DNA from 3 places in the Marinobacterium sp. xm-m-312 genome. Region 2 is predicted to be linked to each of the others. Evidence: predicted binding sites of a transcription regulator. Region 2 holds the regulator's gene; each other region holds the start of a gene.
What was found. Region 2 encodes FNR, which switches genes on or off when oxygen is low (the NO sensors DNR and NnrR bind a similar motif). Its sites were predicted from a motif close to TTGATNTANATCAA; they were not measured.
Positions count from the first base shown of each region.

Region 1: the regulator FNR is predicted to act here: its motif matches at 4,762-4,775, upstream of XMM312_RS10055 (YdcH family protein).
Region 3: the regulator FNR is predicted to act here: its motif matches at 2,383-2,396, upstream of XMM312_RS04835 (cytochrome ubiquinol oxidase subunit I).

Region 1 is NZ_WBYS01000007.1:115,144-122,478, forward strand. It holds gene XMM312_RS10030 (SbcC/MukB-like Walker B domain-containing protein) at 1-585, shown strand, start outside; gene XMM312_RS10035 (hypothetical protein) at 841-1,191, shown strand; gene XMM312_RS10040 (DUF3422 family protein) at 1,202-2,548, shown strand; gene XMM312_RS10045 (BolA family protein) at 2,550-2,867, shown strand; gene aroA (3-phosphoshikimate 1-carboxyvinyltransferase) at 3,392-4,669, opposite strand; gene XMM312_RS10055 (YdcH family protein) at 4,840-5,076, shown strand; gene XMM312_RS10060 (5'-nucleotidase C-terminal domain-containing protein) at 5,257-7,158, opposite strand; gene XMM312_RS11700 (HupE/UreJ family protein) at 7,320-7,335, shown strand, end outside.
Region 2 is NZ_WBYS01000004.1:241,109-248,443, reverse strand. It holds gene XMM312_RS06905 (recombination-associated protein RdgC) at 1-762, opposite strand, end outside; gene XMM312_RS06900 (thioredoxin fold domain-containing protein) at 862-1,266, opposite strand; gene XMM312_RS06895 (alpha/beta hydrolase) at 1,292-2,170, opposite strand; partial or broken gene XMM312_RS06890 (adenine phosphoribosyltransferase) at 2,247-2,789, opposite strand; gene fnr (fumarate/nitrate reduction transcriptional regulator Fnr) at 2,803-3,564, opposite strand; gene hemN (oxygen-independent coproporphyrinogen III oxidase) at 3,686-5,071, opposite strand; gene XMM312_RS06875 (sulfite exporter TauE/SafE family protein) at 5,147-5,800, opposite strand; gene ccoS (cbb3-type cytochrome oxidase assembly protein CcoS) at 5,803-6,015, opposite strand; gene XMM312_RS06865 (heavy metal translocating P-type ATPase) at 6,022-7,335, opposite strand, start outside.
Region 3 is NZ_WBYS01000003.1:108,568-115,902, reverse strand. It holds gene XMM312_RS04845 (GTP-binding protein) at 1-989, shown strand, start outside; gene XMM312_RS04840 (hypothetical protein) at 1,068-2,279, opposite strand; gene XMM312_RS04835 (cytochrome ubiquinol oxidase subunit I) at 2,538-3,932, shown strand; gene XMM312_RS04830 (hypothetical protein) at 3,944-5,167, shown strand; gene XMM312_RS04825 (c-type cytochrome) at 5,178-5,480, shown strand; gene XMM312_RS04820 (NAD(P)/FAD-dependent oxidoreductase) at 5,477-6,811, shown strand; gene XMM312_RS04815 (cytochrome c) at 6,808-7,335, shown strand, end outside.

The DNA.
Region 1 (7,335 bases), on a different contig from region 2:
AATGTGGGCTCGTTGTTTGATATGAAGTTTGATGACAATGCGCAGCACAAGGATGCTCTAGAACGAATTCACGAAGTACTTAAAGATGAAGGCGAGAGCAGTCTGCTTCAGGACTACCGTAACTTCTACAACTTCGAGTTGGTGGTTAAAGATCTTGACGGCAATCGTAAGACAACCCTGTCGCAGCGTATCAAGACCGGTTCCGGTGGTGAGCACCAGGTACCGTTCTACGTCGCGATGGCGGCCGCCTTGGGTGCGACCTACCGCCTAAAAGAGGGTAGTGATGGTAAGCCTGTGGGTGGCTTCAGCCTGTCGGTATTCGATGAGGCGTTCAACAAGCTGGATTCAGAGAACACCGTTACCTCGCTTGGCTTCATGAGTGATTTGGGTCTCCAAACCATTATTGCTGCGCCGGATGAGAAGTACTCTCTGCTCAGTACTTGCATGGATACTATCATTAACGTCTGTCGTGACGGTCGTGTGGTCGACATTGATGTCGAGTTCCCAACGGATCTTGGTAAAGCGCTATTGGCGTCTGATCACCCTTACAAGGTAATGGCAGAAGAGGAAGCGGCGGAGCTTTAACAAATAGCGTCGCGGCCTCAATGAGACCGCTCCAACAGGTATTAATCGAGGCCTCTTAAGATCGCTCCAACAACTTAAGTGTCGGAACCTTATCGAAGATGAGGCGATCGATTGCCCGAAAAGGGGACTGGCCCAGGTCAGACCCCTTTTTTATTGTTCCTTTTCCACTCAGCGAAATCTACTAGTGCTCCCTTTGTGCAACTGCGGTATAGTCAGGTTATATGGTTATAAGTAAATCTATGTATTGGAGAGTCTATGCGTTTGATCAACCGCTCGGGTATTAGCATTAAACCCAAGGCTCCTTTTCATGAGTGGCTTTTGGCGGGCTCAGAAGAGCCGGTTCCTTCACTAGAGGAGCTGCGCAGTGAAGCCAACCTCTACCTCTTTGATGAGGTCGATTCTGATGAGGATTTCACCTCAGAGATTGAACAGCACTGGTTGACGATCTTTGAGAACGAACTCTCTGCCTGGGATGAGTTTCAGGATTTTTGGCCCAAACCGCTCTCGCTTGATCTCTTTAAGAGTTGGTTTGACATCGATTTACAACTGATGAGTTTTGATTTGAGCGATCAGCCCCTGATGCGGGCTAATCTGGATATAGAGTAAGGAGTCTCTGATGGTTGTCGCACAGCAGCAACACGGATTGGAATGGCATGAAGACCGTGATTGGCTCTATGACGAGCTGCACTCGCGCCCGTTCCAGCGCATTTCAGGGGATGCCAGTATTACCCACATTGCGGTGCTGGCAAACCAACAGGAGCGTGCCATTCAGAGTCAGCACATCCAGCGCTTGCTAGATACCCTCAACATCGAACACGACGGAGTGGATCAGGCGTGTAATATCTACACAGCGGGCGATCTGCGCATCCGTTGGGAGCAGCATCTCGAGTTTACGTCACTGACCATCACCGATTCACGTGAAGGGGTAGCGTCGACACAACCCTTTTTCACAACGGCGTTGGATCGACTGCCAGACGGCTGGTTAAGTAACTACCCAGGTAAAGCGGTAGCCGCTTTTCATATGCGCATTCAGAACATTCAGGGTGATGAACTACCAGAGCCCAAAGATGTTCGCTCTCAGCTCGATGATATGCAGATGATCGGCAGTCTGCCACAGAATGGTGCAGCACAAATCTGGACGACATTTAGAACGCACAGCGACAACTTTGGCCGTTTCCTAATCTTCAATAACAGCATGTCGAAAGGGCAGATGGGCCGAATGGTGCAGCGTGTAATTGAAGTTGAGACCTACCGTTTGTTAGCGCTGCTCGGTCTTCGCGAAGCGCGTAAGCTGTCACCGGTTGTTGCTGATATGGATAATCGAATGGCCGATCTGACGCGTCGCCTGTCAACGGGTGATAACTCAGATGACAGTCAGCTTTTGACAGAGCTCATCAACCTATCGGCCGATATTGAAGCTGAACGTGCGAGAACCACCTTCCGTTTCAATGCTAGCCGCTCATACCATGATGTTATGGCGGCACGATTGGATGAATTGCGTGAGGATGAGGTCTCTGGTCACCTGACCTTGAAAGAGTTTTTGATCCGTAGATTGACGCCTGCTGTGCGTGGCTGTGAGACCATGCACAATCGACTCGACGACCTATCGCGTCGTGTAAACCGCGCAGCCGATATGATGCGTACCCGAGTTGAGATGGCGATTGAGAACCAGAACCAAGAGCTACTGAGCTCCATGGATCGTCGATCCAAGATACAGCTAATGATGCAGCATACGGTAGAGGGTCTGTCGGTTGCTGCGATCAGCTACTACGCAGTTGGCCTAGTGAAGTACCTCATTGATGCGGTACACGGTGCCGGTGTCGAATTCGATAAGAGTCTTGCGACCGGGGTCTCTGTCCCACTGGTGATTGGTGCGGTATGGTTCATTACTCGTAAAATTCAAAACCGATTTAAGAAACTCGCTGAAGTGAAAACCGAATCAACAGCGAAAGGGGATCAGTAAGGTGTCAGTAGAAGATCAGATCCAAACCCTTCTCAATGAAGGCCTTAATCTAGTTCACATGGAGTTAGAGAACGAAAGCCACATGCACGGTGGTAACCGTTTGGATACTCACTTCAAGCTCGTTGCGGTTAGTGATGACTTTCAAGGTAAACGCCTAATTCAGCGCCATCAAACCATTTTTGGCCTGCTGTCAGATCTTATGCAAAACCCCATTCATGCACTCTCAATGCATCTATACACCCAAGCAGAGTGGACCGAAAAGTCCGGTTTAGTCCCGGCGAGTCCTAAGTGTATGGGTGGTTCAAAGCACGATAAGTAGTGTTTCGGTGACAGGCCTTCAGCCTGTCATCCGCAGGTTAGCTTTACTACCTTTCTGGAAATCGCTGGGAAAGTGGATGTCAGGCTAAAGCCAGACACCGGTGCTAATAGCTAAATTCACATTAAGACCTATCGCGGCCTTTTCTAGACCGCTCCAACAATGTGCCTGACTCAAATCTCGTGCCAATCGTCCACGTCCGATCGAGAGTGAGTACGATGATTTTTTACGGTTAAGAGTTCAATCGGCTGAGGCCGGGATGGCCGAAGTCTGCAACGGAGGCAGGAGCCGACTTATTGCCATGGAAGGCATGTATTCCGTTAATGCAGGAGCAATTAACGGTTTGCAGTGTCCTATTGGACTTCAGTGAAAAATCATTGAACGGAGCGTGCCGCAGGCCGAGTGAGCGTGGTCAGTTTTTGCTTACTTTTTGCTGACCAAAAAGTAAGGCTGGCCGCCTTTAGGCGAGTAGAATGTTTTAAAGTAGAGGTGACAGGCTGAAAGCCAGTCACCACCTAAAGGGCAGGTTACTTCGTAACCTCAGCAAACAGATCAAAATACTCTGGGAAGGTTTTGCTGGTACAGCCCGGGTCATTGATGATGATCTCGCTGTTGCCGAACGAGGCGAGTGAGAAGCACATGGCCATGCGGTGGTCGTCGTAGGTATCGATCGCGGCGCTCTGGATTTCGGCTGGTGGTGTAATCTCGATGAAATCTTCGCCTTCCACCACTTCCGCACCCACTTTACGCAGTTCGGTTGCCATTGCGGCTAGGCGATCGGTCTCTTTGACGCGCCAGTTGTAGACATTACGAATGGCTGTAGGGCCTTTTGCGAACAGGGCGGTTGTGGCAATCGTCATTGCAGCATCGGGAATGGCGTTCAGATCCAGGTCTACACCGTTCAGTTCGCCTTTAGAGACCTCTACCCAAGTTGGGCCATAAGTGACCTTAGCACCCATCTTACCGAGCACTTCAGCGAAGGCTTTGTCGCCTTGTACCGATTCAGAACCGACGCCGTAGACGCGAATCGTTCCGCCAGCAATAGCCGCTGCAGCTAGGAAGTAGGAGGCTGATGAGGCATCACCTTCAACCATCACTTCACCGGGCGACTGGTAAGTCTGTCCGGCTCTAACGACAAAGCTCTGGTAGTTGTTGTTCTCGACCTCAACACCAAACAGCTTCATCGAGTGCAGGGTGATATCGATGTAAGGCTTAGAGACCAGCTCGCCATCGACAACGATCTCTAGATCCTGCTGTGCCATTGGAGCGGCCATCAGTAGCGCAGTCAAGAATTGGCTCGAGATGTTGCCTCGAATCGATACTCGTCCGCCTTTTAGCTGTTGAGCGTTAATCTTTAGTGGCGGGTAGCCTTCATCTTTTAGGTACTCAATATCAGCGCCAATTTGACGCAGAGCATCAACCAAGTCCTCGATAGGACGCTCGTACATGCGAGGTTCACCGGTCAGTGTGAACTCACCTAAACCAAGGCACAGTGCGGCGGTTAGTGGGCGCATTGCAGTACCGGCGTTGCCCAGGAACATCTCAGCACTTTGCTGCTTGAAAGGACCTGCCACACCGGTGACAACGCACGAGCGACGATCATCAGCTAGCTCATAAGAGACACCCAACGTTTTTAGTGCATTCAGCATGTGGGTAACGTCTGCGCTGTCTAGCAGGTTGGTTACCTTGGTTTCACCTTCCGCCAGTGCAGCTAGAAGAAGAATTCGGTTTGATAGGCTTTTTGAGCCTGGCAGTTGAACGTCACCGTTTGCAAAATCGCGAGGTTGGAGTGAAAGAGTTTCCATAATCTTAAAAGTGTAGTTGATCGCCAAAAAAGGATCGAAAAAGGTACAGGTAAACGTCTGTTAAGTCCATTGTTCAGAGAGATTCGTTTTAATTGATTTCAATCAATGGACGATGGAGAAGAGTAGGGCATATTAGAACCATCAACACTGTATGGAATTAGGAGTAAAAAATGATCGGAGAACACCACGATCTAGTTCATGAACTTCCAGAGTACCGCGAACGTATTCATGAGCTTAAAACATCAAACAACCACTTCTCTCGTCTGTTTGATGAGTACCACGAAATTACTAAGCAGGCTGAGCTTGCTGCAGCTGAAGTTGAACCGACCACGACCAGTCGTGAAGAGGAACTTAAAAAGCGTCGTCTTGAACTGAAAGATGAGCTTTTCAAAATGCTTCAGGGTTAACCCTTTTCATTGTCCTTTCGTTGCTTGAACGTTACCCGTCTTTTTAGGCGGGTTTTTTTTGCTTCAATTTTTTGTTGGAGCGATCTTAAAAAGGTCGCGATATTCTGAACTGCTATTTGTCCAGGTTTCTCATAGCAATAAAAAACCCGCACTAGGCGGGTTTTTTAATGGGGTAGGCTGTTATGCCCAATCACCTGGGTAGTCAGCGAAACCTGGGTTGTCAGAGACACCCACCACTTTAGGGTTGTTCACCTTAGGTAGTTTGATCACCATGTTCTCATCGCGTTCTGCTTTTAGGTAGTCAGCAATGATATCCCAGAGTAGTCGACCCTCTGGTGTGCGGTTAACAGTTGCCCAACCAGAGACGCTGTAGTTCTTGTCATCAGCAATCACTTCACCGTTGTCTAGGCGTACTTCAGAGATACGCTGGCCAAGTGGTTTGGTTGGATCGATGGTGTAGTCAAGACCACCCACGCGAACCATGTCGCCACCTGATTGTAGGTATGGATCTGGATCGAATAGGTTGTCGGCAACACCTTCAAGCATCTCTTTGATCGCTTTACCAGTCATCTCTTGAACGTAAGTTTCAGAGTAGGTTGTTGCACACTGGCTCATGACATCTTCCATTGTGATCCACTCACCCTCTAGAGTAGTGGTACCCCAGCGAACGCCGGCTGATAGTGCGATGTCTGCCTTGTACTCCCAACGAAGTGCGTTACAGATAACTTGGTCCCAAGTGCCCATGAAGTTACCGCGACGGTAAAGAGTACGATCCGCTTTAGCCAGTTTCTCTTGAAGAATCTCTTCGAAGGTTTTGCCGACACGGATTGGGTTGTTCTGCCACTTCTTGTTACGCGCTTCGATGATGTTCTCATCGTAACGACCTTGGCGCATCTGGTTGATGTACGCTTCCATCTCACCGTCAGCTTCAAGCCAATCAGAGATAACAGGTAGCTGTTTGTAAGTCATGTTGGTGATCTGGCCATCTTCGATCGAGAAGTCCATACAGCCGACAAACTTACCGTTTGAACCTGCGTTGGTTACCCAACATTCGCCACCGTCAACGTTCTTAACTTTGATCGGTTGTGGAACACCATCGTGAGTGTGACCGCCGAATACAGCATTCAGGCCAGGAACACGTTCAGCCATCTTGATGTCGACGTCCATACCGTTGTGCGATACAAGAACAACCGCGTCTGGCTGCTCCTCTTCACGGATCTGCTGAACAAGCTCGATCATCTCTGGTTCACGAAGACCGAAAGACCAGTCTGGGAAGAACTCTTTAGGGTTGGCGTTTGAGGTACGTGGGAAGGCTTGACCAACAACGGCGATACGCTTGCCGTTGATCTCTTTAATCACGTATGGCTGGAACGCATGACCCGTATCTTCGTCGTACAGACCACGGCCATCGAAACGCTCAACCATTTCGTAGTACTCATCACCAAACAGTGAGTCTTCTAGTACTTTAACGTTCTGACCGATGAAGTCACCTTTGAACAGAGCAACGTTCGAAAGAACTTCCTCTTCACGGTAGGTGAACTCCCAGTGACCAACCATAACGTCGATGCCAAGAATGTTAGATGCCTCAACCATGTCGACACCACGTGTCCACAGTGAAGTACCCGATCCCTGCCATAGGTCACCACCATCAAGGGTTAGTGTGTTTTGGCGTCCGCCCGCTTGATCGCGTAGACGATCTAGAAGTGTTTTAACGTGTGCGAAACCGCCCGTACGACCGTACTTCTTAGCTTCTTCTAGGAAGTTAAGGTAGGTGTATGCGTAAGCTTCAGGAGAGTTCTCTGAAAGACCCATCTCCTTAAGGAAATTTTTGCCGACAACGTGTGGTGGACGACCAAATGCATCACCGACACCAAGGTTGACGTTTGGCTCACGGAAGTAGACAGGCTTTAGCTGGCCGTGAACGTCTGTAATGTGAAGGATACGAACATCACCTTCCATTGGAACATCATAAAATCCGCTGGGAGCAGTGTTGCTTGCTAGCGCGCGAGAAGTGTAAATTGCTGGTAGGCTTCCTGCTGCAGCAGCGGCGGCCATAGCCTTCAATAGTTGACGACGATTCATAGTTATCTTAGTTTCCCACTCTTCTTAAAGGGCCCACAGGCTGAAATCCACCAAAAGCACGCATGCTTATTACTAGAGACATACCAGTGAGACTAATTCCAGGCATTTTCGTTATATGCACATTAGTTACATCCTTATTCTACCCAGTTAGGGCTGATGTTGTGAAGCCTGCATTGA
Region 2 (7,335 bases):
AATCGAGTGCAGGGTTAGATCCGAGTGCATGACAAACTGCAATTGATCACGCCACACCAGTTCTAGGCGCTCTGCTAACATGCCTCCGCTAAGGTGCGCTTGGATCTCTTTATCTGTCAGGTTTTGGCCTTTAATCTTGATCTGGCTGCTGGTCTCTAGAGGATCGGTAAACTCGGTGACAGCACCCAGTTCAAGTGCACGGGGTAGATCACGGTTCTCTAGTAGCCAGTCGCTGAATACTTTGTTGGCAGGAAGCGCGGTCGAGGTCAGTTTTACCGATAGTGACCCTAGATCTTCACGCAGTGTGCTTAGCAGCTCTTCTGCGCGCTTAAAGCTGCTGCCTTCCACAATCAGTAGTTTATGGTGAGGCGCAATAAGAGCACGTGTGGTTTTACGGCGTGTAAATGCGCGTGGTAGCAGTGTCAGAGTGATCTCGTCCTTAAGCTGCACCTTCTCTTTACGGTAGACCTTACGATCTTCGGTCGCCTCTATCTGTTCTACCTTCTCGTTGAGCTGATCTTTGATCACGCTCGAGGGTAGGATCTTCTCCTCTTCTCGCAGTGAGATAAGGTGAAAGCCGTGACTGGTCAGTACCGGTAGATCGATGACACCTGGCGCCACTTTACCCCAACCCACTGAACGTGGTTCTGCGCCTTTGCAGGGTACGAAGGGTCTGGCTTCTAGCGCCTCCATCAGTGCGGCTTCATTGAATGAATCACTGGGAGAAAAACGGTACCAAATAGCGTTACGAAACCAGAGCATAAAACCTCTAAATGCGGATTAGGTGAAGGGGCGCTATTATGTTGCTCTGATAGAAGGGATGCAAGCAGAGAGCCCTCTGCTTGCGGTTAGTTTCTGAGCTTAAAAACTGTTACGAGCCGATTTAATCGCTTCATCGATGTAGTAACCGTAGAACTCTGGCGTGTTCACACCGACGATCTTTTTAGCGCGAGTCTCGCCCTTTGCATCGACAAATAGAATGGTCGGGGTGAAGCGTCCACCCAAGCTTTTAGCAACCTGTTCAGCCGAGCCCGTTGAGCCATCAAAGTTGATAACGGGAGTAGGGTTGCTCAGATCCAGTACCTGAATAGGGGGTGCATCGTTCGTTTGTAAAAGAGGTTTTAGGAAATCCTCTTTGACGGTAACACAGAAGGCACAGCCATCCTGAGAGACCAACAGAACAATTACTTCGTTAGGGTTCGCTTTACCAAGCGACTGAAGATCCGTAGCTGTCTCAAGCTTTACCTCGGCTTGGGCGCTTATCATAAGGCCCAAGCTGAGAAGAAGTGCGCTACAGGTTTTCGATAAAATCGACCGCATATTCCACCGCCTCGTCGGCAAACAGATCTAAGAAGAAGTGATCTGCATCCTCAACGACTACTAGTTCAATGTTCTCTTTGTCGATACTTTCCATCTTTTCAGGAAGATCTGCAACCACGGTATCCAAGCTGCCTGCGATGACTAGAGTAGGGATGTTCGTCTCTTTTAACACTGTGGGTGTGTCGTACTCTGGGTAGTTGCCGTAGTAGCTTAGGACGGCTTCAGCCGACGCACCGCTGTTCTCACAGTAGATGACGCTGATGCCATCGATTATCGCTTTAGGGTCCATGCCCTTAGCTTTCTCTAGAATCGGCTCGATGGGCGTTTCATAGCGTTTGCCATAACCCTCTAACGTCTTGCCGTAGTCCCAAGTTGCAGGTGCTAATAGAACTTGGCCTTTGATCTTATCTTGGTTAGCTGCAGCAAATTGAGCCGTCTGGTTGCCGCCACGTGAGTGACCCATTACCCAACGATCGCCTGCGCCCTGTCCATCCAGCCAAGTCTGCCAAGCATCCATTTCAGCCAGTGCTTGCTGCATGGTGTGTTGAGCCGGAACGGTACAGTCGTACATCGCTGATTCGCGGTTATCCAATCCATAACTTAGGTTGATGGCTAAAGTAGAGATGCCGTAATCGACCATCTGTTCCTGCACGTAGCTGATGATCTCCATCTCGTTGTGAGCCAGGGTGCCGTGCGTCAGCATTAGGACACCGTCTGCTAAGGATTTATCAGCAGCCAGTTCAAGATTGCCGTTGAGTGTTAAACCCTCAAAAGGAATCTGAACCTGTTCAGCCTGTGCAGTTGCTGCCATAAGTGATGCAGCGAGTAGGGTGGTCGATAGTCGAAGCATTTAAAACTCCATTAAACTTAAAATTTTTATCGTTTCTAGGTATAAAAAAACCGAGGTGGCTAAACCTCGGTTTCTATTAGAGACCGTCGTAGGCCAGTAAGCAGTATACGGGGACGCCGGTGTCTTGGATTTTTTGTGATCCGTTAAGGTCTGGCAGGTCAATCAGCGCTGCTACCTAAACAACGCTAGCCCCTAGACCGTTGATCAGTGTGCAGGCCGCCAGTGCTGTGCCCCCAGTGGCAATAAGGTCATCGATCAATACCACTTTGTCGCCAGCGGTAACGGCATCCTTCTGAATCTCCACGGAGGCTGTGCCGTACTCTAGCGTATAGTCTTGGTGAATCGTTTCACCGGGCAACTTGCCTTTTTTACGAACCAAAATCAGAGGCTTGTTCAGCTGGTGCGCAATAATCGCACCAAATAGAAAACCTCGAGCATCGATACAGGCTATGTGGGTAATATCCATCTGCATGTAACGATCAATAAAGGCGTTTGCGACCATGCGAGAGGCACGTGGATCTTGAAAAATCGGCGTAATATCACGGAACAGAATGCCAGGCTCTGGCCAATCTGGAATAGAGCGGACAACCGATTTTACATAGTGCTCGTCGTAAGACATTAAAGATCCTTATTTAACCGTGGTGTTGATTGCACTCTGGGCTGGGTGCTTCACCAGCCGCATCCAGCAGCGCTGCTTGATCAAGAATTTCCAGCTCTTTACCTTCAACACGAATCAGCTCTTGTGAAGAGAAGCGTGTAAAGATTCGACTGACCGTCTCGACCGCTAGGCCAAGGTAGTTGCCTATTTCGTTACGTGACATCGAAAGTCGGAAGGATTGTGCAGAGTAGCCACGCAGGGCATAACGTTGCGACAGCTTGAAAATAAAGGTTGCGATACGTTGTTCAGCCGTCTTTTTAGAGAGCAGCATCATCATCTGTTGGTCATCGCTGATCTCGTGGCTCATAGAGCGCATCACAGAACGACGCAGCTCTGGCATTTGACCTGCCAGATCGTCCAAGCGTGAGAAAGGGATCTCACAGACAGTGGTCGTCTCAAGCATCTTAGCCGACATTGGGTAGCTGCCTGAATCGAATCCGGCTAGGCCAACCAGTTCACCTGGGAAGTAGAAACCGTTGATCTGCTCTTCTCCCTCAGGGTTTACAGAGTAAGTTTTTAACGACCCCGCACGAATGGCGAACAGTGACGTGAACTCTTCACCCTGTCTAAACAGGAAGTCGCCCTTGTGAAGTGGTTTGCTCTTATCAACGATATCGTCGAGGCGAAGCGCCTCTTCGTCGTTTAGAGAGACAGGCAAGCAGAGTGTACTCAAGCTGCAGGTGTTACAGCTTACCTGGCCGATGCTGGCGAGTTTGATGTTTTTGGTGTCAGACATAAGGGCTCCTTAGTTGCCTGACAGTATATCCAAAAGCGCTTTATTGACCCAAGTCAATTTAGATAAAAAAGTGGACTTTTTAACGGTCCACTTTTAGTGAAATTTACTGTGCAAAATCGGATTAGATGATTTTAGAAAATCGCTGTTCTGAGTGATCGATATAGGCATCAAAGGTCATGCAGATTCGACGAATCAACAAACGCCCAGCGGCGGTGACATCCATTCCATCCTCTCTTAAATGAATCAGGCCATCCTGTGCCATCGGCTCAAGCAGTTTTAATTCGTTAGCAAAATACTCTTTAAAGTCGATATTGAGCGCTTTGGATTGATCGGCAAAATCGAGTTGGAAGTCACAGATCAGGCGGGTAATCACCGCTCTGCGAATTTTGTCATCCTCATTGAGGCAGTACTCTTTGGTTAATGCTGAGCCCTGAGATTCAATATCTTGCGTGTAGCGCTCAATGTTAGGGCTGTTCTGTAGGTAGTAATCGCCAATCTGACTAATCGATGAGACGCCCAAACCAATCAAGTCACACTGTGAGTGAGTGGTATAGCCCTGGAAGTTACGGTGCAGCGTTCCATCATCTTGGTGTTGTGTCAGTGTGTCGTCTGGCAGAGCAAAGTGATCCATACCAATGTTGCGGTAGCCCGCTGCCGTCAGCTTCTCAATACTTTGATGGTGAATCGCAAGTTTAGTGAGCGCGTCGGGTAACTCATCGGCATTGATACGACGCTGTGGTTTAAAGCGCTCGGGTAGGTGAGCATAGTTAAATACCGAGAGACGATCGGGTCGTAGCTCTAGAATTCGGTCCAAGGTCTCGGCAAAGCTCTCTTCAGTTTGCAGCGGCAAGCCATAGATTAGATCAACGTTGATTGAGCGAAAGCCCAGTTCACGCGCCTCTTTAAGCAGGTCCGTTGTCATCTCTAGGGATTGCACGCGGTTTACCTTGATTTGAACCGCTTCGTTAACATCCTGAACCCCTATGCTGATGCGGTTGAAACCCAATTCACGCAGCAGCTTTAAGCGGTCTTTAGTCATTTCACGAGGATCGATCTCAATGGCGTAGTCACCTTGATCGTCATCACGCAGTTTAAAGGCCTCTTTTAGCGCCTGCATTAAACGAGCGGTCTGCTCATCATCAATGAAGGTGGGTGTGCCGCCGCCCCAGTGAAGCTGATCCACTTGAACGTCACTGCCCAGTTCAGTGCTACGCAGTTTAATCTCTTTTAACAGCGTCTGAAGGTAGGGTTCTGCACGGGAGCGATCTTTTGTGACCACCTTGTTGCATCCGCAGTAGTAGCAGACGTGCGCACAGAAGGGGATGTGAATATAGAGTGATAAAGGCTTACGACTGTCGCGCTCACTGATCGCTTTAGAGAGCGTTTTGACACTGTCTGGGGTGTCAGTAAATTGCAGTGCGGTTGGGTAAGAGGTGTAGCGAGGACCTGCTAAATCATAACGGCGAATCAGGTCGGTATCCCACTGGATGTTGGTCTGTTGCAGCACAGTAATATTCCTTAATCTTCAGATGTCAGAATATTAAGCAATAATAGGGAGTTATGTGTTGATACGGGTCAACCGCTACGCGCTTAGCAGTGTCCAAATGCCCATCAGTATCAACAGTAGCCCCGAGAGTTTGCGCACCAATGTGTGGGCGACCAGCTCGCGTAGTTGTTTAGCCAGTAGCCCAGTGGCGAGCATGGCTGGCAAAGTGCCCAAGCCAAAGCCCAGCATGAGTAGAGTGCTCTCTGCAACGCTACCGGCGGCCGATGACCAGATTAAGGTGCTGTAGACCAGACCGCAAGGTAGCCAGCCCCAGCCAATGCCCAGTACTAAGGCTTTAAACGGGGTGTCGGCAGGCATAAAGGGTTTAAGAAGAGGCGCTATCTGTTTCCACAATAGCGAGCCAGCCTGTTCCAGTTTCGTTAGGCCAAACCACCACTGTGCGATGTAGAGGCCCATGCTGATCAGTAGAAGGCCTGCAATCCAGCGTAGCGCAAAGGCTATCTCTGTCTGTTGTAGGGTTGCACCTAACAGACCAAGAATGGCACCCGCTGCACAGTAGCTAGCGATACGTCCAAGATTGTAGCTAAACAGACCTAATAGGGAGTTGGCTCGACCTGTTCCACCTATACTGAGACTCGAGGCAAGTCCACCACACATGGCTAGGCAGTGTGTTGTGCCAAGAAGGCCAATGATGAATGCCGAGGTGAAGCTAAGAGAGGCGGGCAGCATGCTCAATCTTTTGGTGTTTCAGAGGATGGAGCTTCAGGCTCTTTTTTGACGCGCGCGTCTTCAGGAATCATATCTTCATCATCGTCGTATAGAATGCGATGAGCAGGGGACTCTAGGTCATCAAATTGACCAGAATTAACGCTGTAGAAGAAAGCCCAGGTCGCAAAGGCTACCAAGATGATCGCGACAGGGATAAGTAAATAGACGATTTCCATAAAAACCTACAGCTGTTTGGTTAGACGAAGGGCATTGCCGACAACAATCAGCGAGCTAAGGGACATGCCAATAGCCGCCATCCAGGGGGCAATAAAACCACTTGCTGCTAAGGGTAGCGCGATTAGGTTGTATAACAAAGCCCAGCCAATATTTTGACGAATGATGTTTCGTGTTTTACGAGCCATGTTAAGGGAGCCAGGGATGCGTCTTAGATCAGAGCTGACCAACACAGCATCAGAGGATGTTTTGGCAAGGTCTGTCGCGCCGTTCATCGCAATAGAGGTCTGCGCACCGGACAGAACGGGAATGTCGTTGATACCATCGCCAATCATCAGGATGCGTTCACCGTTGTTTTGCATCGCCTTTACACGAGCTAGCTTATCTTCTGGCGACAAGTGCGCTTCAACATGATCGATCCCTAACTCAGAGGCGATGCGTTGTGCATTCGCTTCGCGATCACCGGTTAGCATGCCAACAGGTAATCCCAATGCTTGGATCTGCTTAACCGCTTCAATAGCCTCAGGTCGAAGTTGATCGTCAATCGAAAACCAGGCGAGAGGGCCGGAGCTATTACCCATCAGAAGAAAAATCCCTGTCCCTTCTGGGTGAGTGGGAGGTTGGTTTCCAAAGAGTTCGGATACAAACCCGGGTTTACCAATACGATAGGTGTTTCCGTTAATCGTTCCCTCTACGCCTCTACCCACATGGTTAGTGGCCTCTTCAACAGAGTATTCAAAGTAGGGAGCAAAAGCGGACGCGATGGGGTGCTCTGAGCGGCTCTCAATTGCTGCCGCTAGTTGATTGAGCTCATCAACGGACTGCTCACAGAGAGGGGTGGTCTCACGCAACGTCAGTTTGCCGGTGGTCAGTGTGCCGGTTTTATCAAAGTAGACGGCCGTGCACTGTGCCAAACTCTCTAATACATGCCCGCGAGTAACCAGCAGTCCCATTTTACGCAGAGAACCTATGGCTGCTGTTAAAGCCGTCGGTGTAGCCAAGGAGAGTGCGCAAGGGCAGGTGACTACTAGGACGGAGAGTGTCACCCAGAAAGCGTCTGAAGGGGATATCTGCCACCAGATAAGACTGACAACGACAGCCGTTAGAAGAACGCCAGCGACAAAATAGCTCGCAACCTTGTCGGCAATCTGAGCCGCCTTGGGTTTATCAGCCTGAGCACGATCCAATAGATTCAAAATGGAGGACATGCGAGACTGTTCAGCACTGCTGGTGATCTCCATCTCAATCGCTTGCTCCATATTGATGGTACCGCCTACTAAAGGGTCGCCAAGCGCTTTGCTGACGGGCAGAGGCTCACCGGT
Region 3 (7,335 bases), on a different contig from region 2:
ACTTAATTAATCAGCCTGAACTATCAGATACTCTGGTTATCATTAATGAGTTTGGTGAAATCGCCTTGGATCATCTGTTGGTGGCTGAGAGCAACGAGAATGTCTTGATGGAGATGGACAGCGGGTGCATGTGTTGCACCGTGCGGGGTGATCTGGTCAACACGCTTCACGAAGTAACCGCACAAATTTCAGAGCCTGAGGGTCGACAATTCAAGCGCATCATCATTGAGACAACTGGGTTGGCAGACCCTGCGCCCATCATTCACACTCTGATGACCGATCGCTGGATTGCCGAAGCCTATCAATTAGATGGTGTTGTCACGACGGTCGATCTGGCTACGGGGTCACACACCTTAGATCAGCATAAAGAGTCCGTAAAACAGGCTGCTTTGGCAGACCTGCTGCTACTCACCAAAGGGGATATGACCGATAAAGTGGCAAAAGAGGCGTTAATCAGCCGACTTACCCAAATCAATCCCAGTGCGCGTAAGCTTGAGGTGGCCAGCGGTAAAGCAGACCCTAATCAGCTGCTCAACCTAGGATTGTTCACTACTGAGGGCAAACTAACCGATGTAGAGGCCTGGTTAAAAGAGGAGGCTTATTCTGAACAACATGATCACCACCATGACCATGATTGCCATCAGCATGGCTGCGATCATGATCATGCCAAACGTCATGGTGACAACATCGAATCCTTCTGCCTGACCGTTGAAAAGCCGATTAGCAAAGAAGCGCTTCAAGATTGGATGCAGTTATTAATGAGTCTAGTCGGCAGCAACATCCTACGTATCAAAGGCCTACTAAATATTGAAGGCGTTGCAGAACCCCTAGTCATTCATGGGGTACAGCAACTGTTTCACCCACCCGTTCCTCTACCAGCCTGGCCAAACGATGATCAGCGAACACGATTAGTGTTTATCACGCAAAACGTCAGCAAAGAGTTTATCGAGAACACGTTTAAGGAGCTGATTGATATTGCGGAGCCGTAAAGTAAAAACCCCATGAAATAACGACATTTCATGGGGTTTTTCAGTTAATCGCGACCTCTTCGAGATCGCTCCTACTGTTTATACTGCAGGTTCTACCACTAACTCTGGGTGGCGAAGCATGTTGTTTGTAAGGCGGACAATCGCATAAATCGTCGCGGCCTGAATCAAGAACATAACCCCGATACCCAACCAGTAGACTAAGCCAAACTTAGCGACAATGCCGTTGCCGACAATCGCAACGTGCCACCAGAAAAGGTTCAGCACAAAGAAGGCAACACCTGGGCAGACCAGACCAAAGGCAACTGGGCTGTGCTCACCTCCGTGCAGATACTTGTCTAGGTAACCATTCAACTTCATGACACGGTACCCAACCATCAAGATCACGGCTTGCAGGGCAACCATCAACGTCATCATTTGGAAGTTATCGCCAGCATCCAATGCACCACCGGTTAGGTGAGCAATGCCATGTTCCATACGTAACCACTCAATACCGAGCAGTGTCACAATCGGTACCAACATCCAAAGACTTGGCGTCGCTTGCTCTTGTAGACCATGCTGCATCATCGCATTGACGCCCGACACCAAAACGACCAGAACAACCAACACTGCGGCGATTAAGAACAGGTAAGAGAACACCGCGGCAATTGTAATAACAGCGGGAATGTGTGACATCGCTGCAGGCGCCGCAAAGCCGACCGATAGCATCGAAAAGGTAAAGGCCGCCATCAAAGGTGAAAGGTGGTTGTGCTCTTCACTGCGGTAACCCCCCTGCGTCAACATGCGACCCAAGTAACGTCCGTACATTTTTAGCGCGTAGTAACCGATGATCAAAAAGGCGATCAGCGCGCCGGGGAACATCCACTCAATAATCGTCCATAGACCCGGAACAAATAGCGCACCCGATACAAACATCACGTTCACTGTCATGGAGAAGGTCAGAGGCAAGGCCATCATTTGAACTTCAGCGGGTGAGTTCAAAATCTTCTCGTGGGCGTCAGTGCCTTTAACTGCGTTGTATTCGCGGATATTCCAAACCAACAGCGCAATGTGCAACAAGCCAAAAATAACGACACCGGCAATAGCAAAAACGATAATCAATGGCATTGGAATACCACTGGCAATGTCAGCACTCCAGGCACTCGTCCAGTGGTCCCAAGTTGGCATAGGGTAACCCTTATGCGGAACCATCCACATTAGGTACATAAAAAATGCCACTGACATACCGCCAGCGCCAAGTGCAGCTAAGAAAAAGCTAGGATGCCAAGGCTGAGTTGAGTCTCTTCTGAACATGGGAGATCTCCTAATTAGTTAAACCATAATGTATTAGACTTTTCTAATATATTAACAAATCATTAAATTAGCAATATCTAATATAGATATTAATCATCCCCTTTTGATTTATCGCAAAAGCCTATAAATCCGGTTGCGGATTCTCAATGCGACGATCACTGCATGAATAGATACTGCTCGCCAAGCTGGTCGAGATGACTCGACCATTGAGCGGGGAGGTACTCCCCAAAACGTATCGTCTTCAAGGGGAATTATTCAATGGAGATGCTAGGACTCTATCCAGTCTGGTTTGAGCCGACACTCGGTTCAGGTTGGATCATCGGTATCATTGCGACCATACACGTTCTGTTTTCACACACATCTGTGGGTGCAGCACTGGTCTTCTCTTACCTTGCGGTGGTCGCTTACCGTAAGAACCGCCCAGAGCTTCTCGACTACATTCGTCGTTACGGCCTGTTTCTTTTGGTCTTCTCTTATGTCTTAGGTTCGATTACCGGACCAGGCATCTGGTTCTCAACTACGGTCGGCAGTCCGCGTGGTATCTCTGCACTGATTCATAGCTTTGTCTGGAAGTGGGCAACCGAGTGGGTCTTCTTTGTCATCGAGGTCATCGGTGTCTACATGATCGTCTACTTGGTGAATAAGGTGGATCAGAAAACACACCTGCGCATCAGTATCATCTTTGGCCTAGCCTCTTACACCACCATGCTAATCATTATCGGTATTCTGTCGTTCATGCTGATGCCTGGTAATGAAAACTGGTACACCGAAGGCGGTTACTTGAACGGTTTCTACGGCGCCAACACCTTTGCGCAATTGGCTATGCGAACGGCATTTATGTTCACGATGACAGCTGTGGTCGGTGGCATTGTTGCCTCTTCAATTAAAGATATCGATTTCCGCAAAGAGATGGTCCGTCGTTTGGCGATTCTAGGTTTGGTAGCAACTGCAGCCGGTCTTGGTCTATTCAAATGGTACCTATCAACCATTCCAGCAACCGCTGAATTGGTGATGGAGAATCGTCTACCGGAGTACTTCACACCCGCTCTAATCTCTGTAATGGGCGGCATCATGGCCTATTTCGCAGCGACGTTGGCCGCACCTAAACTGCTAAAACCAGCCATCGCGGGCGTAATGACGGTCGTCATTTTGGTGTTCGGACTTTGGCCAGAGGAAGTGGCGCGTGAGTCGATTCGTAAGCCTTATGTAGCAGGTGGATACGTCTACTCTAACCAGGTTATTGGTCGAGATGTTCCGGGGCTGGGGATTCACAGTGAGATCCCGACCATTGAAGAGCATGGTTTCACTAACGCTCTAATCTTCCTTCCCGAGGAGCTCCGCACGGTGACTGACTCTAATAAAGAGGCGGTTGGTCAAGCTCTGGCGTTGAACACCTGTTCAAACTGTCACTCACTGACCGATACAGGGATTCGTCCACTGACAAATTACTTTGGTGACGACTCTAGCGAGTCGGATATTGCGGCCTATCTAAGAGCTGCACTGTCGAGTGGCACAACGCTCTACATGCCACAAATTCCACTTCAACAAGATGAAGCCGTGGCCTTGGCTAGCTTTATTCGTCAGTTGAAAGATCAATCTATTGCTGTCGCGGCTGATCAGGGTAATCCGATCACTGTGTCTCAGTCTCACTAAGGAGTATCACGATGAATGTAGACTCTTTATACGCACTTCGTGATGTGGCTGGGGTTCCCTCACATCCGATTCTATTTTTAGTGTTAGGTGTCGTCACCTTTGCACTTCATATGTTTGCGGTTCACGTTATGTTGGGCGGTGCAGCACTGACTATTCGTGGTGCATTAAGCCAAGACAGCTACTGGCGCCAGCTTGCTAATGCCATGCTATCGACCGCAAAGATTGCGGTGTCGGTTGCCGTGGTTATCGGCGTTGCGCCTCTGCTGTTTGTGCAGGTGATCTATGATCCTTTCTGGTACACCTCTAACGTGTTGTCCGCTTGGTGGGTCATTGGATTCATCATCATACTGTCAGTCGCTTATCTGTTGATCTACCTCTTCTATTTTAAAAATGAAGATCTGACTCAGAATAAGACAAAATGCCCCGGCAGCATGATGCTATCGCTCGCGCTATTCATTGTTGTGGGTCTGATCATGCACACCTTAACCAACCAGATGCTATCCCCTGATCAGTGGATGGAGTGGTACGCACCACAGGGTCAAATCGATGCCAGCGGCACTCAGTTACACTCCATCAACTGGGCGCGTTTCATCTTTATGATCGCTCTCGCAGCACCTGTGACCGGCGCTTGGCTTTACGGCTACCGCCACTACATCAGCGTTCGTCCTGGTAGCGACTCGGGTTACCTTGAGTTTGTTCATAGTCTAGCGCGCAAACTGCTTGCACAAGGCTCTGTGGTATCGCTTCTTATTGGTGCACTCTGGATGGTTAGCCTGCCAGAAAACCAAACTGAGTTTTTAACCAACCCGATGCTCTACATCACCGCCCTAGCATTGATCGCTTTAGCGATGGTGCCGACTCTGTTTGGCAGCAAAATTAACAACGGCTACACCGCCTACTGGTTAGTGGCGATCGCCTTTGTAGTGATCGCACTGGTCGCGGTTGATCGTGAAATCATTCGCTGGTTTGCCCTAGTCGTTGAGTCTGGCTACAACCCAATGGACTACCCAATCAACATGGATTGGTACAGCACCATTCTGTTCTTTGCGACCTTCGCGGTGGTAGGTGGTATGGCCTGTACTTACCTTCTCACGGTCGCGTGGCAGGCAGGTCAAACAGAGGGGACCTACACGCCCTCTGTGGCTATCTCACGCCTCGGCAACTGGACCATTTACATCATCGCAATCTGGATCGTGCACTACTTTGCCGTCGGATTCTGGGTATGGGCACAGTAAGGAGATGACGATGAAAAAAGTAATGATTTTAAGTGCCCTGCTCCTATCGACCACAGCTTTTGCTGATGAACGAGCAGAAATTATGGCGAACAATTGTGCAGGCTGTCATGGCACAGATGGCATTGTTGAAAACTCTCCGCTCATCAGTATTGCGGGGCTTAAGGCTGATGTGTTCATTCAGACCATGAAAGATTTCCGTAGTGACGAACGCTCTTCAACCATTATGCGAAATGTTGCTTTAGCACTCACTGATGATGAGATATCAGCCATGGCTCAATACTTTGAAACACTGCCTACGGGAGAAGAGAAATGATCTCACGTCGCGAATTTCTATCATTAGCCGCTGCGTTCAGTGCAACGGCTGTTATACCCGCTGGTGCTTTTGCTGCAAGTAAAGCAAACATTGTTGTGATCGGAGGGGGTGTTGGCGGAGCGACATTTGCCAAGTACCTTCGACGCAAAGCACCCAACGTTAACGTTACGATCATCGAACAGAATCCAATCTATGTTCGCCCCTACGGTTCATCCGAGGTACTGACAGGTCACGTCGACATGTCTGACCTAGAGGTAAACTACGATGTACTGCGCAATAAATATGGCGTGAATGTGGTGATTGATCGAGCGATTGGACTTGATGCTGACCGTCAGATCATTAAGACAGCCTCGGGGGCTAACTATGCCTATGATCGGTTGGTTGTTTCACCGGGTATCGAGCTCAACTACGAAAAGGTCGAAGGCTACACAAAAGAGCTAGCCGAAACCAAAGCACCTTCTGGCTGGATTCCAGGATCACAGACTGCTCTGTTACGTGACCAGATCAAAAACATGCGCCAAGGTGGCACGATGCTGATTGTTGCTCCACCCAATCCATACCGCTGCCCTCCGGGACCTTATGAACGCGGTGCGCTGATTGCAGAGTGGATGCAGAAGCACAATCCAACTGGCAAGGTGATTATCACCGATCCAAAGAACAAATTTACCGCGGGCAACAACTTCCTATTGGGTTGGAACCGCCTCTACGGCTACAACATTCCAATGGAATTCATGGATGGTATGCCAGACGATGTCGTTGAACACTCAACACCTGGCATGATCGACTGGATACCTGGCAAAGACGGCGGCACCCCTCTCTCTTTTGATGCGGCCAATATGAGCATTGAAACTGAAGGTGGCAACATCAAAGCCGATGTCATCAACATCGTTCCTCCAATGAAAGCCGGCAAAATTGCTCAAAAGTTTGGCCTAACCAATGAACAGGGTTGGTGTCCGGTCAATCGAGTCACCTTTGAATCACAAAAGATCGCAAATGTTCATGTGCTTGGCGACGCCTCCATAGCAGACGCTATGCCCAAATCAGGCTTTGCCGCTAACACTCAAGCGAAAGTAGCAGCCTATGCCATTGCGCATCTATTGGCCGGCGAAGCACCGGAGCAGAGCCCTGCATTTGAAAACACCTGTTACGCATTGGCAGGTTCAGATTACGGCTTCTTTGTCTCTGCAGTCTATGAACTTCGGGATGGAAAAATCGCCAAAAAAGAGGCTCCAGGCCTACAAGACCTGAATGCAACAGAGGCTCAACGTCGTTTAAGTGCCGTCTATCAACAGGCTTGGATGAAGTCATTTACTGAGGATTGTTTCGCATGAAAAAGTTAATTCTCTCGACCGTCGTTACCTCCCTGCTAGCAACAAACGTGATGGCGAGTGACGCAGTCATCGCAACAAAAGAGTGGACTTCTAGCACTCTTAGGCAGGCCGTATCCACTCGTCCCGCAGGCGATGCGACACGTGGTGCCCAACTCAATGAGCATTTGATGTGCAGCTCCTGTCACGGTAAAGAGGGGCTACCACCGACTAACCGTTGGCCAGCCGTTGCAGGACAGTTGGAGAGCTACACCTACAAGATGCTGTTGGACTATCAGTCCGGCGCGCGAAGCGAGGATAACCGAGCTAACATCATGACGGCCGTCGCTGACCTAATGTCCGAACAAGACATGTCAGATGTTGCTGCCTACTACGCATCGCTACCCGCACCGACCCTAGCGCAACAGTCAGCACCGGCACTGGTAACCGAGGGTGATAAAGATCGACTGATTACTGCCTGTGCCTCTTGTCATGGTCTAAGTGGCCAAGGTGGTATTAAGGGAACCCCTGCTATTGCGGGCCAAACT